DNA from 2 places in the Arthrobacter sp. Ms25 genome. Region 1 is predicted to be linked to the other one. Evidence: predicted binding sites of a transcription regulator. Region 1 holds the regulator's gene; the other holds the start of a gene.
The links. Region 1 encodes Rex, which represses fermentation and respiration genes when NADH is low (regulators of the CRP and FNR family bind a similar motif). Its sites were predicted from a motif close to CTTGTGAANNNNTTCACAAG; they were not measured.
Positions count from the first base shown of each region.

Region 1 (6,256 bases):
TTCGACGCCGAGCAGTTCCCGGAGCTGACGTTCACGGCCACCGGCATTGAAGCATCGGGCTCGATCTACAAGCTCACCGGCGACCTGACGATCAAGGGCATCACCCGCTCGGTGGTGATGGACGCTGAGTTCAACGGCGTGGCCGTGGATCCCTTCGGCGCCACCCGCTCGGGCTTCGCCGCCAGCACCGTCATCAGCCGCAAGGACTTCGGCCTGACCTGGAACGCAGCGCTGGAAACCGGCGGCGTCCTCGTTGGCGACAAGGTCACCATTACCGTAGATGCTGCGTTTGTAGCTGCCTAGCTGCTCCCTCTTCCCCCCATAGGGCGGCCCCGGACCCCATCGGTCCGGGGCCGTTTTTTTGGCCGTCTTTCCGGAGCCCCTGACTCTCCGAAGCCCGCAGCGATAAGGTGGATAACCGGCTGTGGGGGGCGCCCGCGGCCACCTGCCGACGGCCTGCCTGTCCAGCCGCTTCATGACACCAACCAGCAAGCAGGCGGATATGAGTACACCAGAGAACACTCCAGAGCCAGGGCGCGATCCGAATTACCCCGCTAATCCCCCGCTGCCCGACGGGCCGGCAGCCCCCGGGGCACCCGGCTCTGGCGGACCCGGCGGCGTCGGCGGACCCGGTTATCCCGCAGCCAGGCCGGAGCCGCAGTACGGCCAGTACACGCCGGGCCCCTATGGGGCCGACCGCCCCTCGGGTTATCCGGCGCCGCCGGTACACCCTGCAAAGACCTCCGCGCCCCGAGAGGTCATCATCGGCTCCTGGCTGATCATCGCCGCGGGTGTGCTGAGCCTCATTAATAACGTGATTACTTCGTTCACCCTTCCCTCCCTGGTCACCTCCCAGGAACAGCAGACGTTCAGCGATGCCGGACTGGACGATAGGAGCGTGAGCACCTTCCTCGTTTCCTTCGGCATAATCGTGGCCCTGATCAGCTTCGGGATCTACGTACTGATCGCGCTCTTCGTCCGAAGGGGGAAGAACTGGGCCCGCGTCATCGGTACGGTGTTTGCAGCCTTCTCGCTGGTGAGCGTCCTCACCATGCTCGGCGCCTACTTCACCTCGCCGCTGAGCCTGGTTTCGCTGGCCTCCACCCTGCTGGGACTTGCGGGCATCGTGCTCCTGTACCTGCAGCCGTCCAATCCCTACTTCCGCAGGACGCCGCTGTACCCGTACTAAGCGGTCCGTGCGGCCCTGCTGAAAGGTCCCGGAGGGTTTGCCTCCGGGACTTTTCCCGTGCCGGGCCGGGTTCTGCGTCCACGGGGGTCACAGGCGGGCCGCGCCCGCGTAGCGTTGTGTTCTCTTCCGGAAGATGCGTTGCTTCCGCAGGATGCCCCGGAGGACGCTGTTCCGCCGTGAAGGGGAGGACCATGGCCGCACTGCTTCCGAACCCGCCGCGCCAGAAACCGCGCCTGCCGCTGCGTTACCTGCACGAGTCGACCGATAGTCCGGAGATTGCAGGGTCCAGCATTGTGGTTCCTGATCCCCCAGCCCGTCCCCCGGCGATAGCCGGGAACACTGCGGCACCCGATGGCACCGCACCCCCAGCGGGGTCCGCAGCGCCGGCCACCGGCGCCGCACCGGACAACAGCGGCAACGCCGCCTACCTCTGGCTACGGACGGGGCTGAACGGCGCCTTCGGCTGGCTTATCAGCGGACTTTCCGGGGCCTTCGCCTGGCTGGGCACGGGGCTGCGCGGTACGTCCGCCTGGCTGGGCACGGGACTGCGCGGAACGTCCGCCTGGGTCCGTGCCGGAGTTTCAGGCGCCTTGACCTGGATCCGCGCCCTCGCCCGCACGGCATCCGGCTACGTGCGGTCCGGCGCACATGCCGTATCCACCGCCGTCCAGACCGGTGCCCATGCCACCGCCGCAACCGCAGAAAGAGGAGCGCGCGCGACCGCTTCCACGGCCCATGCCGGAGCCCTGAGGGTACAACACGGCGCACACGCCGTATCCGCCGCCGTCCAGACCGGAGCCCATGCCACCGCCGCAACCGCCCATGCCGGAGCCCTCCAGGTACAACACGGGGCACACGCCGTATCCACCGCCGTCCGGACCGGAGCGCGCGCCACCGCCGCCGCGACCCAACGCGGCGCCCACGCGACCGCATCCACCGCCCAACGAGGAGCCCGCGCCACCGCATCCACTGCCCAAGCCGGAGTCCTCCAGGTACAACACGGGGCACATGCCATATCCGCCGCTGTCCGGACCGGAGCGCGGGCCACCGCCGCAGCGACCCAACGCGGCGCCCACGCGACCGCCGCAACCGCCCATGCCGGATTTGACCGGGCTACCTCTTGGAGCAGAACCACAGCCGCCGCCGTTCGGCATGGGCTCCAGACAGCCGCCGACGCCGTGTCCCGGGCATCGCGGGCCACCGCGCTTGCCGCCGCTGCCGGGGCACGTATCGTCGCCCATGCAGTGTCGGTCGCAGCCCTGGCAGTCTGGCACGCGGCCAGCCGAGCCGCCCGCGGCACGGCGCATATCCTGTGGGTTTCGGCGTTGACCTTTGCCCGTATCGTGGCCTTCACTGCCCGTGTCATTTCTTTTACCGCCCGGATGGTCGGTCGGGCCCTTGGCATGGGAATCCGTGCGGTGCAGCGCCGGCTGCCTGCCAATACCGGTAATCCCGTTCCGGCCATTGCTGCCGCTTGTTCCTTCATCGCGGGTGCCGGGGTGCTCAATCTTGGGGGCACCATCTCGGCCGTTTCCCGTATGCCCGTGCCCGATTCGCTGCCGCCGGTATTAGCCCTTTTCGAACGGTACGGGGTCACCGCGGCCCTCTATGCCCGGACCGCGGCGGCGGTGGAGATTGCCTATGCCTTGGTCATCTTTGGGATCGCGCTCCTGCTGGCCGTGACCCTCCGGGATAAGCGGCGCTGGGCACGGATAGTTTCGGCGGTCTTTGCGGGCACCGCGCTTTTCTATGCCGTCAACACGGGGACAGGGGTTCAGGCAGCGGCCGCTGCTCTGGCCGCGGCAGGAGCCGGGCTCACTTTCACCAAGGGGGCTGCTCCCTGGTTCCGCCGCCGGTACCAGCGGTACGGACCCGACCCGGACGCACCGCTCCAGACGGATCTCCCGGGCGCACCACTCCAGACAGACCTCCCGACGCAGCCGCTGAAGACGGATCGCCTTTAGTGTGCCAGCCGTCCACGGGCGGCAATCTTCGACACTTGGGAACGCTGGGCGTGGTAGGCAAGGATCTGCAGTTCGGTTGCCATGTCCACCTTGCGGATCTGGACATCTTCCGGCGCCTGGAGCACCACCGGGGCGAAGCTGAGGATGCTGGTAATGCCGGACGCTACGAGGCGGTCGCACAGGTCCTGGGCAACTTCGGCCGGCACGGAGAGCACCGCCATGTTTGCCTTGGTTTTCGCGAGCACCGATTCAAGCGCGTCCACCGGGCTGATCCTCAGCCATCCCACTTCCTGGCCTATCACCAGGGGGTCGGCATCGAACAAGGCCACTACTTCGAAGCCCCTTGATCCGAACCCCGGATACCCTGCCAGGGCCCGGCCGAGGTTGCCGGCACCCACTATGGCCACCCGCCAGTTCAATGTCAGGCCCAGCGCGGCGGAGATCTGCCCGCTGAGGTACGGAACGTCATATCCCACACCGCGGGTGCCGTAGGACCCCAGGTAGGAGAGGTCTTTCCGCAGCTTGGGCGAATTCACGCCGGCCGCTTCGGCAAGCTCTTCCGAGGACACCCGCTCTATCCCGTCGGCGAGCATGGCGGACAACGCCCTGAGGTAGATGGTCAGGCGCGCCAACGACGCCGGCGGGATGTGCCGTCCGGACCCGGCCGACGGCGTTCGGACCACTTGGTCGCTGTTGGCCGTTTCGCGCTCGAGGGCGGCCTGCTCGTCGGCCGACCGGATGTTTTCGGGTGCCATCACGCTCCCAGCAGGCGCCGCAGCCGTGTTTCGTCGATTTTCCAGAAGTCCCGCTGGACGCCGTCGATGAACAACACCGGGATCTCCTCGCCAAAGCGGGCCGCCAGTTCCGGCTCTTCCTCTGCGCTGCGTTCCTGCCATGCCACGCCAAGGTCCTCCCCTACCCGCAGGAGCACAAGCCTGGCGTCTTCGCATAGGTGGCAACCCGGTCGGGTAAGGAGGACGACTTCCGGTCCGGCGGCTTCACTCATATGTCCAAAATAGCCCCACTACGTCGGATTTCCGCGCTCAGGGCCGGATTTGCGTAGACTCGAAGCATGCCCCGAGCCACTGTAGTCCGAACCACCGGAACCACAGATGCAGCAGGCAAACCCGGCGAAGCGGCCTTTTTCGACGTCGACAACACGCTGATGCGTGGCGCCAGCCTGTTCCACCTGGGACGGAAGATGTATCAGCGCAAAGTCTTCACCCTCCGCGAGGCAGCCGGGTTCGCCAGCAAACAGCTGAGATTCATGCTGCAGGGGGAAAACCTCAAAGACGTACACTCCGTGCGCGACTCCGCCTTGGCCTTCGCCACGGGACTCTCATCGGAGGACGTACGCACCCTCGGCGAAGAAGTCTACGACGAGATGATTGTCTCCAAGATCTGGCCGGGCACCCGTGCGCTTACGCAGCAGCACATGGAGGCGGGCCGGCCGGTCTGGCTGGTGACGGGAACACCTATCGAAGTTGCCTCCGTGATAGCCAACCGGCTTAATCTCACCGGCGCCCTCGGCACCGTGAGTGAGGTGACCGACGGTTTGTACACCGGACGGCTGGTCGGCGAATTCCTGCACGGGCCGGCCAAGGCAGCCGGCGTCAGGGTGCTGGCGGAGAAGGAAGGCCTGGACCTGAACAACTGCTGGGCCTACAGCGATTCCTACAACGACGTTCCGCTGCTGACCCTGGTGGGGCACCCGGTGGCGATCAACCCGGACGCCCGTCTTCGCCGCCATGCCCGGGAGCGTAACTGGCCGGTGTATGACTTCCGCTCGGGCCGGAGGGCGGCAACGCTGGGACTGAAATCGGCCACTGTCGCGGGGGCGGGCTACGGTCTGTGGCGCGGTTTTTCCTGGGTCCGGGACCGCTGAGGGTCTGTTCGCCGGCTTAAATAACGGAGCCCGCCGTCCGTGAGGACTGGCGGGCTCTGCAGTAGCGGACCCGGGACCGCGCGTGCAGCCGGGGAACCGCTGACAGCCGTCGCTGAGAAGGTTCTACTTCTTATTGCGGCGCTGGTGACGGGTCTTGCGAAGCAGCTTGCGGTGCTTCTTCTTGGCCATACGCTTGCGGCGCTTCTTGATTACTGAACCCACAGAGTCCTCACAAACTTATTAGGAGTCACCGGTGTCCGTCCCCCGCTGCCGTGGGCGCAGGGGCTGGATGCCGGTAGTTACTGGCTTTCGGTTAAAACGTTCCTTAACAGGGTACAGCTTCGGCGCTGTGAAATTTGACCGCTTGTCACTTCAACGCGAAACCGATGTGCCCGCACTGTTCAGCGGCGGCCGGCAGCGCTATGCCGAGTCCGAACGACGGTCAATGACGGCATCCCGGAGCACCTTCTCGACAGCTGATTCCGGCACCCGGTAGGACCGGCCGAAACGGACGGCCGGCAACTCGCCTGAATGCACCAGGCGGTACACAGTCATCTTGGAGACCCGCATGACGTCGGCAACTTCCGACACCGTCAGAAACCGCACATCCGAGAAGTTTCCCTCGTCTGCCATTTAGTCCCGTTCCTTTGCTCATTGCCGCCGCTCCCCGCAGCAAGCCATGTGGGAGCACCTGTGGCTGAAGGACAATCGCGTCACCGGCCTGCTGCGACATGCGTCACTTGCGGCCCCGTACGGTCCCTACTGTAGTGGCAGGAGTAACCATAGTGGAAGTTCTTTCCGCCGCAGGGGTCCCTGCCGGTACAAGCCGGCCTAGATCACGCCCTGGGCCAGCATCGCATCGGCCACCTGCACGAAGCCGCTGATGTTGGCGCCCACCACGTAATCGCCGGGCGAGCCGTATTCCTCCGCGGTCCGGGCACACCGCTCATGGATATTGACCATGATTTCGCTGAGCCGGCGTTCGGTGTGCTCGAACGACCAGGAGTCCCGGCTGGCGTTCTGCTGCATCTCCAGGGCCGAGGTGGCCACGCCCCCGGCGTTGGCGGCTTTGCCCGGACCGAAGAGCACGCCGGCGGCTTGGAAGGCCGTGATGGCCGCCGGCGTGCACGGCATGTTCGCACCCTCCGCTACGGCCCGGACACCGGACTGGATCAGGGCCAGCGCGTCCGCTTCATCCAGTTCATTCTGGGTGGCGCA
Region 1 is NZ_JBNHFP010000004.1:39,372-45,627, reverse strand. It holds gene AC5RT8_RS11695 (YceI family protein) at 1-303, shown strand, start outside; gene AC5RT8_RS11690 (hypothetical protein) at 503-1,189, shown strand; gene AC5RT8_RS11685 (hypothetical protein) at 1,381-3,153, shown strand; gene AC5RT8_RS11680 (redox-sensing transcriptional repressor Rex) at 3,150-3,908, opposite strand; gene AC5RT8_RS11675 (glutaredoxin family protein) at 3,908-4,159, opposite strand; gene AC5RT8_RS11670 (HAD family hydrolase) at 4,226-5,038, shown strand; gene AC5RT8_RS11665 (30S ribosomal protein bS22) at 5,162-5,260, opposite strand; gene AC5RT8_RS11660 (helix-turn-helix domain-containing protein) at 5,459-5,671, opposite strand; gene gdhA (NADP-specific glutamate dehydrogenase) at 5,870-6,256, opposite strand, start outside.

Region 2 (6,256 bases), on a different contig from region 1:
TCCAGCGCGGCGCCGGGTTCCTGGCCCTTGCAGATGAGCACCGGGTCCAGCACGAGGTTCTTCCAGTCCTGGGCCTGCAGGGCCTTGGCGACGACGTCGATGGTTGCCGGGGTGCCGAGCATCCCGATTTTGACCGTGTCCAGGTCATAGGCGGTCAGGATGGCCTCGAGCTGGTCGGTAATGACCTGCGGATCCACCGGCACGAACCGGTGGTTCCAGGAGTCATTGGGGTCGAAGGAAACGATGCACGTCAGTGCGGTGATGCCGTAGACGCCCAGTTCCTGGAAGGTCTTCAGATCGGCCTGGGCGCCGGCGCCGCCGGTGGCTTCCGAGCCGGCGATGGTCAGCGTGACGGCCGGAGCAGCGGGCGCAGAAGTGTGTGTGTTAGCAGACATGCGTCTATCTTCCACCCAAATCGACGAAACCGGCCACCCGCGCAAGACGCCCTGTTACGCCGTGCCGCCGTCGTTGTGCAACCGGCGGAACCGGCTAGCCGTCCCGCCGGACGGCACGGAGCAGATGGACCACGTCTTCCACGATGCTGCGGACCACCGGGAGCCGGGACAGGATCACGAGTTTGGCGATCAGCGGTGCCACACTGGCGGCCAGCCGGTGGGACCTGCGTTGTCCGGGGGAACGGTCGTAGACCCAGAAAAAGGTGATTCCCATATGCACCAGCCAGAGCAGTTCGGGCAGGTCGTTGCGCAGTGCCACGGGCGGCTGCGGCCTGGCACTCGACACCGCTTCCCGGAACATGGCGATTGCCTTTCCCCGTCCGACGGCGTCGTCGCCGCTGCGGTGCGGTGCCATGGCACCGCGCAGGAAATGCACGCCGAAGCCGTGGTAGGGCTCCATGGTTGTCAGGCCTGCAGTGAGGATGGCCAGCAGGTTTTCACCCAGGTTGTGCCCCTCGCGGATCTGCGGCAACGCGAGCGAGCGGTGTTCATCCTGGAGGGAGCGGTACAGCTCATGGATGAGGTCATCCTTGGAGCGGAAATAGTAGTAGGCGCTCCCGACGGAGACATTCGCTTCCAGTGCGATGGCTCGCATGGTGGTCTTTTCGTAACCCTGTGAGGCAAAGAGGCGCAGGGCCGTATCGATGAGGAGCCGGCGCGTCTGTTCGCTTTTGGCAATGACGGCCAATGATGCTCCCTTATGCAGTATTTCCAGCGTTCAGTAGACCACATTCTTGAACGTGTTCAAAAAGCGCCGTGCGCGGCGATCCGGCGGGCCGTGGCAGAATGGATGCGGCCCTGCGGGGCTGCCCGGGGCAGCGGGCACAGTGCTAATACAGCCGGCGAAAGCCTGGCGAACCACTACGAACGGAAATGCCATGGACGCACAGCCACGGGCAGCTGTGAAAACCGCTGCAACCTACGCCTCCCGCGGGAGCTCCCAGTACGACCTGATCCTCACCCTGATGTGCGTGGTCATCGTCATCTCCAATATCGGCGCCACTAAGGGCGTTCAGTTTTCCCTCCCCGGCGGCTGGGACATTGTGACCGACGGCGGCTTTTTCCTCTTCCCGCTCGCGTACATCCTGGGCGATGTGGTCAGCGAGGTCTACGGCTTCAAAGCCGCCCGCCGCGCGATTTTCACCGGCTTCGCGATGGCGCTCCTCGCCGTCGTCAGTTTCGCGGTCATCATTGCGCTGCCCGGGTTCAATGACGCCTACGGACTGGAGAAGCAGGCCGCACTGGAGACAGCGCTGGGACCGGTCTGGCAGATTGTGGCTGCGAGCCTGCTCGGGTTCCTTGCCGGGCAGCTGCTCAACTCCCTGGTGCTGACCCGGATGAAGGATCGGTTCCGGGAGAAGGCACTTGCCGGGCGGCTGATGGCTTCCACCGGAGTGGGGGAGTTCGCCGACACCCTGATTTTCTGCGCCATTGCAGCTCCGGTGATCGGGATTACCGACGCTGGCGGCTTCCTGAACTACGTCCTGTTCGGCTTCCTCTACAAGACGCTGATTGAGTACCTTTTTGTGCCCGTCACTGCCCTGGTCATCCGGGTGATCAAGAAACGCGAGCCCAGCTATGTGGAGCCCGAGCGGGAACTGACCCGGGCCGGCTAGCTACACGCCGCAGCCCTGTCGGGGAAACGAGAAGGCACGAATTACCGGTTTCCGGGCCGAAAACGGTATTTTGCGCCTTCTCGTTCCGGTGACCGGAACCAGGGGCCGGGGGAAATCTGCGCGCGGATGTGCAATGGTGGTGGAACGCACGCTTGTACTTCCCCAGCAAGGCAGGAGACAGCACATGAGCAATCAGGAACCGGTTCCCAACCCCGGAGCCAAGGCAGTAGACGAGAACCTGGCGGGAAGCCGCGATGAGTTCAACGACGAAGTCACCCAGGCGATGGTTGAGGATCTGCGGCAGAACGACAGCCCCGGCGACGACGAACGGGACTCCCAGCCCGCCTTGCAAGAGGACGAAGCGACTCTGGCGAAGCCGGATAATTCCTAACCCGGCCGTTTCCGCCCGGCTCCCTGAACAATCCGCAGCCTCACCCCAAACAGGAGGATATTGTGCCCGAGGACAAAGATTTCGAACACAACGAAACAGCGGCCGAAGAACAGCTGCAGATTGTGGATCCGCCGGCTCCGGGCGAGGACGGCCAGGACAACGGACAGCAGCAGGCCGGTGCACCCACCGGCGGTCCGGAAGACCCCAGCGCCGAAGAACAGAACCCCACCGGCGAAGCCGATGAGCAGGAGAACGAGCCGCTGCCGCGGGCCTGGAACTAGCTCCCGCTGTAGTACTTGCCCAGGACCTCTGCCTTGAAGTCGAAGAACGTCCCGTCCTCGATGGACAGGCGGGCATCGTCGACAAGCTTCACGGTGAAACGTTCATTGTGGATGGAGATCAGCGTGTGGCTGACCATCTCGTTGGACTTGAAAAGGTGCTGGATGTACGCACGGGTGTAGTTGGTGCACGTGTAGCAGTCGCAGCCCTCGACCAGCGGCCCGAAGTCCCGCTTGTACCTGGCATTGGACAGGTTCTTGCGGCCGTGCGGAGTGTAGAAGGCAGAATTCCGCGCAACCCGGGTCGGGGAAACACAGTCGAAGGTGTCGGCACCGTTTTCAATGGCCGTAAAGATGTCATCGGGCTCTGAAATCCCCAGCAGGTGGCGGGGCTTGTTTTCCGGAAGCTCTTCCGTGCACCAGCGGACAATGGTGCCGAGGTTTTCCTTCTCGAACGCCCCGCCCAGTCCGAACCCGTCGAAGTCCATGGCGCCGAGGTCCCGGGCCGCCTTGCGGCGCAGGTCCTCGTACTGGGCTCCCTGCAGCACACCGAACAGTGCCTGGTAGGGCTTGCCGACCCGTTCCTGCGTAAGCCGCTCGTGCTCTGCAAGGCACCGCAGGGCCCAGAGCCGGGTCCGTTCCAGGGACATTTCCTGATATCCGCGCGAATTCATCAGCGTGGTCAGCTCGTCGAAGGCAAACATGATGTCGGCCCCGATCCGATGCTGGACCTGCATCGAAATCTCCGGGCTGAAGCGGTGCTTATCCCCGTTGAGGTGGGACTTGAACCAGACGCCGTCGTCGTCAATGTGGGCCAGGCGCTCCTTGCCGGGCGCGACGTCGTCGTCCGCCCCGGTGGCATGGGTGGTGCCGTCGGCATTCATGTTGATGACCTTCTTGAACCCCGCACCCAGGCTCATGACCTGGAAGCCGCCGGAATCGGTGAAGGTGGGGCCGGACCAGTTCATGAACTTCCCCAGCCCGCCGGCCTCATCCAGGATGTCCGGGCCGGGCTGCAGGTACAGGTGGTAGGCGTTGGCCAGGACCGCCTGCGCGCCCAGCTCCGCCACCGACTCCGGGAGCACGGCCTTGACCGTGGCCTTGGTGCCTACGGCAATGAATGCCGGAGTGGCGATATCGCCGTGCGGCGTGGAAATGGTTCCCGTGCGGCCCTGGAATCCGCCGCCGTTGGCTTCGACATGCTGTTCGGCCGCTGCAGGGGCGGTTTCGCGCAGGCGCTTACCGAGGGTGAAGGAAAAGGCTGAGGAAGACACTTCTCCATTTTGCCCTACCCGGCGGGCAATTCCCGCCGCACGCCGGGGCTGGGAGATGCACCACATTTATTCAGCCTGGTGCATTCCCAGGGATAGGTTGGATGGGCGGAAAATGCGGCCCGGTGACGCACCGGACGGATGAGGTCCGCGCCCGCTATTCCCCGAAAGTGCCGGCGGCACGAGAGGCAGAGGCTTTTCCTTTGACGCACCTGCAGGAGATGTTCAGGATCGCTCCGGCGAACAATGACCACCACGCGGCTATCCGGTGCGCCGTGGGCCTGGGCGTACCGCTTCTGCTCGTGCTTTTCCTGGGCCGGATCGACCTGGCGATTTTCGCGACGTTCGGTGCCTTTACCGGAATCTACGGCAGGAACGAACCGCACCGCCAGCGTCTTGGCCATCAGCTGCGGGCAGGTGCCTTGATGCTGGGCGTCATCCTGGCGGGAGCTTTGTCCTCAAGGCTGGACCTCGACGCCTGGGGAATCGTTGCGGGCACGACGGCGGTTGCCGGCCTGGGGACCGTGGTCACCGGCTTTTGGCGGCTGCGCCCCGTCGGCTCGCTGTTCCACATTTTCGCTTTTGCGGCGATCTCTTCGGTCCCCGACCAGCCGCCCCTCTGGCAAGGCATGCTCGCTGCCGTCCTGACGGTGTCCTTTTCCATTCTGCTCGGCCTTTCGGGAATGCTGCTTCCGCGCCACCGCACCGGATGGAGCAAACCGGAACGGCCGCGGTTCTCCCCGGCCCAGCGCCGCTTGATCTACAGCGACGGGCTGCAGTACGCCCTGGCAGCGGCCCTCGCCGGCTCCATTGCCACTCTGCTGGGGATCGGCCACAACTACTGGGCCATGGTCGCAGCCACGGTGCCGTTGATCGGCGCGACGGTGAGGCACCGGGTCCACCGCGGACTGCAGCGCATCCTCGGAACCTTCGGCGGCCTGCTGCTCACCGGGCTGATCCTGCTCCCGGGGCTGGAGCCCTGGCAAATGGTCCTGGTGATTGCCGCGTGTCAGTTCGGTGCGGAAATGTTCATTGCCCGGCAGTACGCCCTGGCCCAGGTGGTGGTCACACCGCTGGCACTGGTCAGCACGGAGCTGGCCCACCCGAGCAACCCGGCGGAGCTCCTTCGGGACCGCGGCATCGAAACGGTGATCGGCGCCGCCGTCGGCATGGCCGTGGTGCTGGCCGCACATCTGCGGCGGAAGGTCCTGCACCAACGGCAGGCGCAGCAGGGCTAGCCGCGCACCGCGATCAGTTCGGTGCGGATACGCCGGTCCAGCTCGGCATCGGAGAGGGTCTGCGACCCCCCGTGGGAGCGCAGGTAAAGCAGGGCATTCAGCCGCAGGATCCGCCACTCGCGTTCACTCTTGTCGTTGCCGGCCTCCGCGGCACGGTGGATTTCCCGGTCGTACAGGTTGGGTTCGTTCAACTGGCGCTGCAGCAGCTCCGCCGCCAGCTTTGCCTTAAGCGGATCCGTTTCGGAGCTGTCCGCTGCGCGTACGGCGTGGCTGTAGGCGGCTGCGCTCTCGGCGTCGCCGGCCTCATGGGTGATGTGGGCGGCCAGGGCAAGAGCACCCTGGATCCAGTTCCACCGGCCGAAGTTCCCGTCAAAGGGGAGCCCGGTAATGACATTGCAGACCTTCAGCGAATTCTCCGCATCACCGAGATCGACATAGAGAATGTGGGCAAGATCGCGTACGTCCTGCAGGTGGCTCCCGGATTTCACGTTCAACCCGCGCTCAAGCCGCGCCGCAATTTCCTGCACCGGGCCGTTGTCGGGGTGGGCTGCTGCCGCTTCGGCAATGATCTCAGCCGCGTTGTCTTCTTCCGACGGCACGTTCCGGACAGCGTCCGACGGCGCACCTTCCGGAGCCGGAGCCTCGACGCGGACAGCGGATCCGTAAGCGAGCCGGAGCGAGGTTCCGTCATCGAGTTTGGCGATGACCAGCGCGGGCACGCCGAAGTCATCGGTCTCCACGCTGGTTCCGGCTACGGGAGCCAGCGGTTCTCCGCCGCCCTCACCGGGGACAAGCTTTTGTCCGGGGGCAAGCAGTTCCGCGTTGACCCGGAACGCGTATGTTTCCGGCTGGCTCTCAGACATTGCGATTCCTTCGTGATTGGACCTCGGATCCCCAGAACCCCCAGTATATAAAGCTTGCAGCGGCGCCTTTGTCAGCGTCCCCAGCCGGCCGAGGCCAGCGCCTGGCGCAGCAGGTCGCCGCGGCCGCCGGAGAACTCGGCGTAA
Region 2 is NZ_JBNHFP010000005.1:139,966-146,221, forward strand. It holds gene thiD (bifunctional hydroxymethylpyrimidine kinase/phosphomethylpyrimidine kinase) at 1-395, opposite strand, end outside; gene AC5RT8_RS15235 (TetR/AcrR family transcriptional regulator) at 490-1,143, opposite strand; gene AC5RT8_RS15240 (queuosine precursor transporter) at 1,334-2,071, shown strand; gene AC5RT8_RS15245 (hypothetical protein) at 2,256-2,462, shown strand; gene AC5RT8_RS15250 (hypothetical protein) at 2,525-2,743, shown strand; gene tgt (tRNA guanosine(34) transglycosylase Tgt) at 2,740-4,014, opposite strand; gene AC5RT8_RS15260 (FUSC family protein) at 4,233-5,249, shown strand; gene AC5RT8_RS15265 (DUF6707 family protein) at 5,246-6,112, opposite strand; gene AC5RT8_RS15270 (NUDIX hydrolase family protein) at 6,184-6,256, opposite strand, start outside.
Region 2: AC5RT8_RS15240 (queuosine precursor transporter) is a predicted target of Rex. The motif match lies at 1,187-1,206, and genes of this name have one in related genera.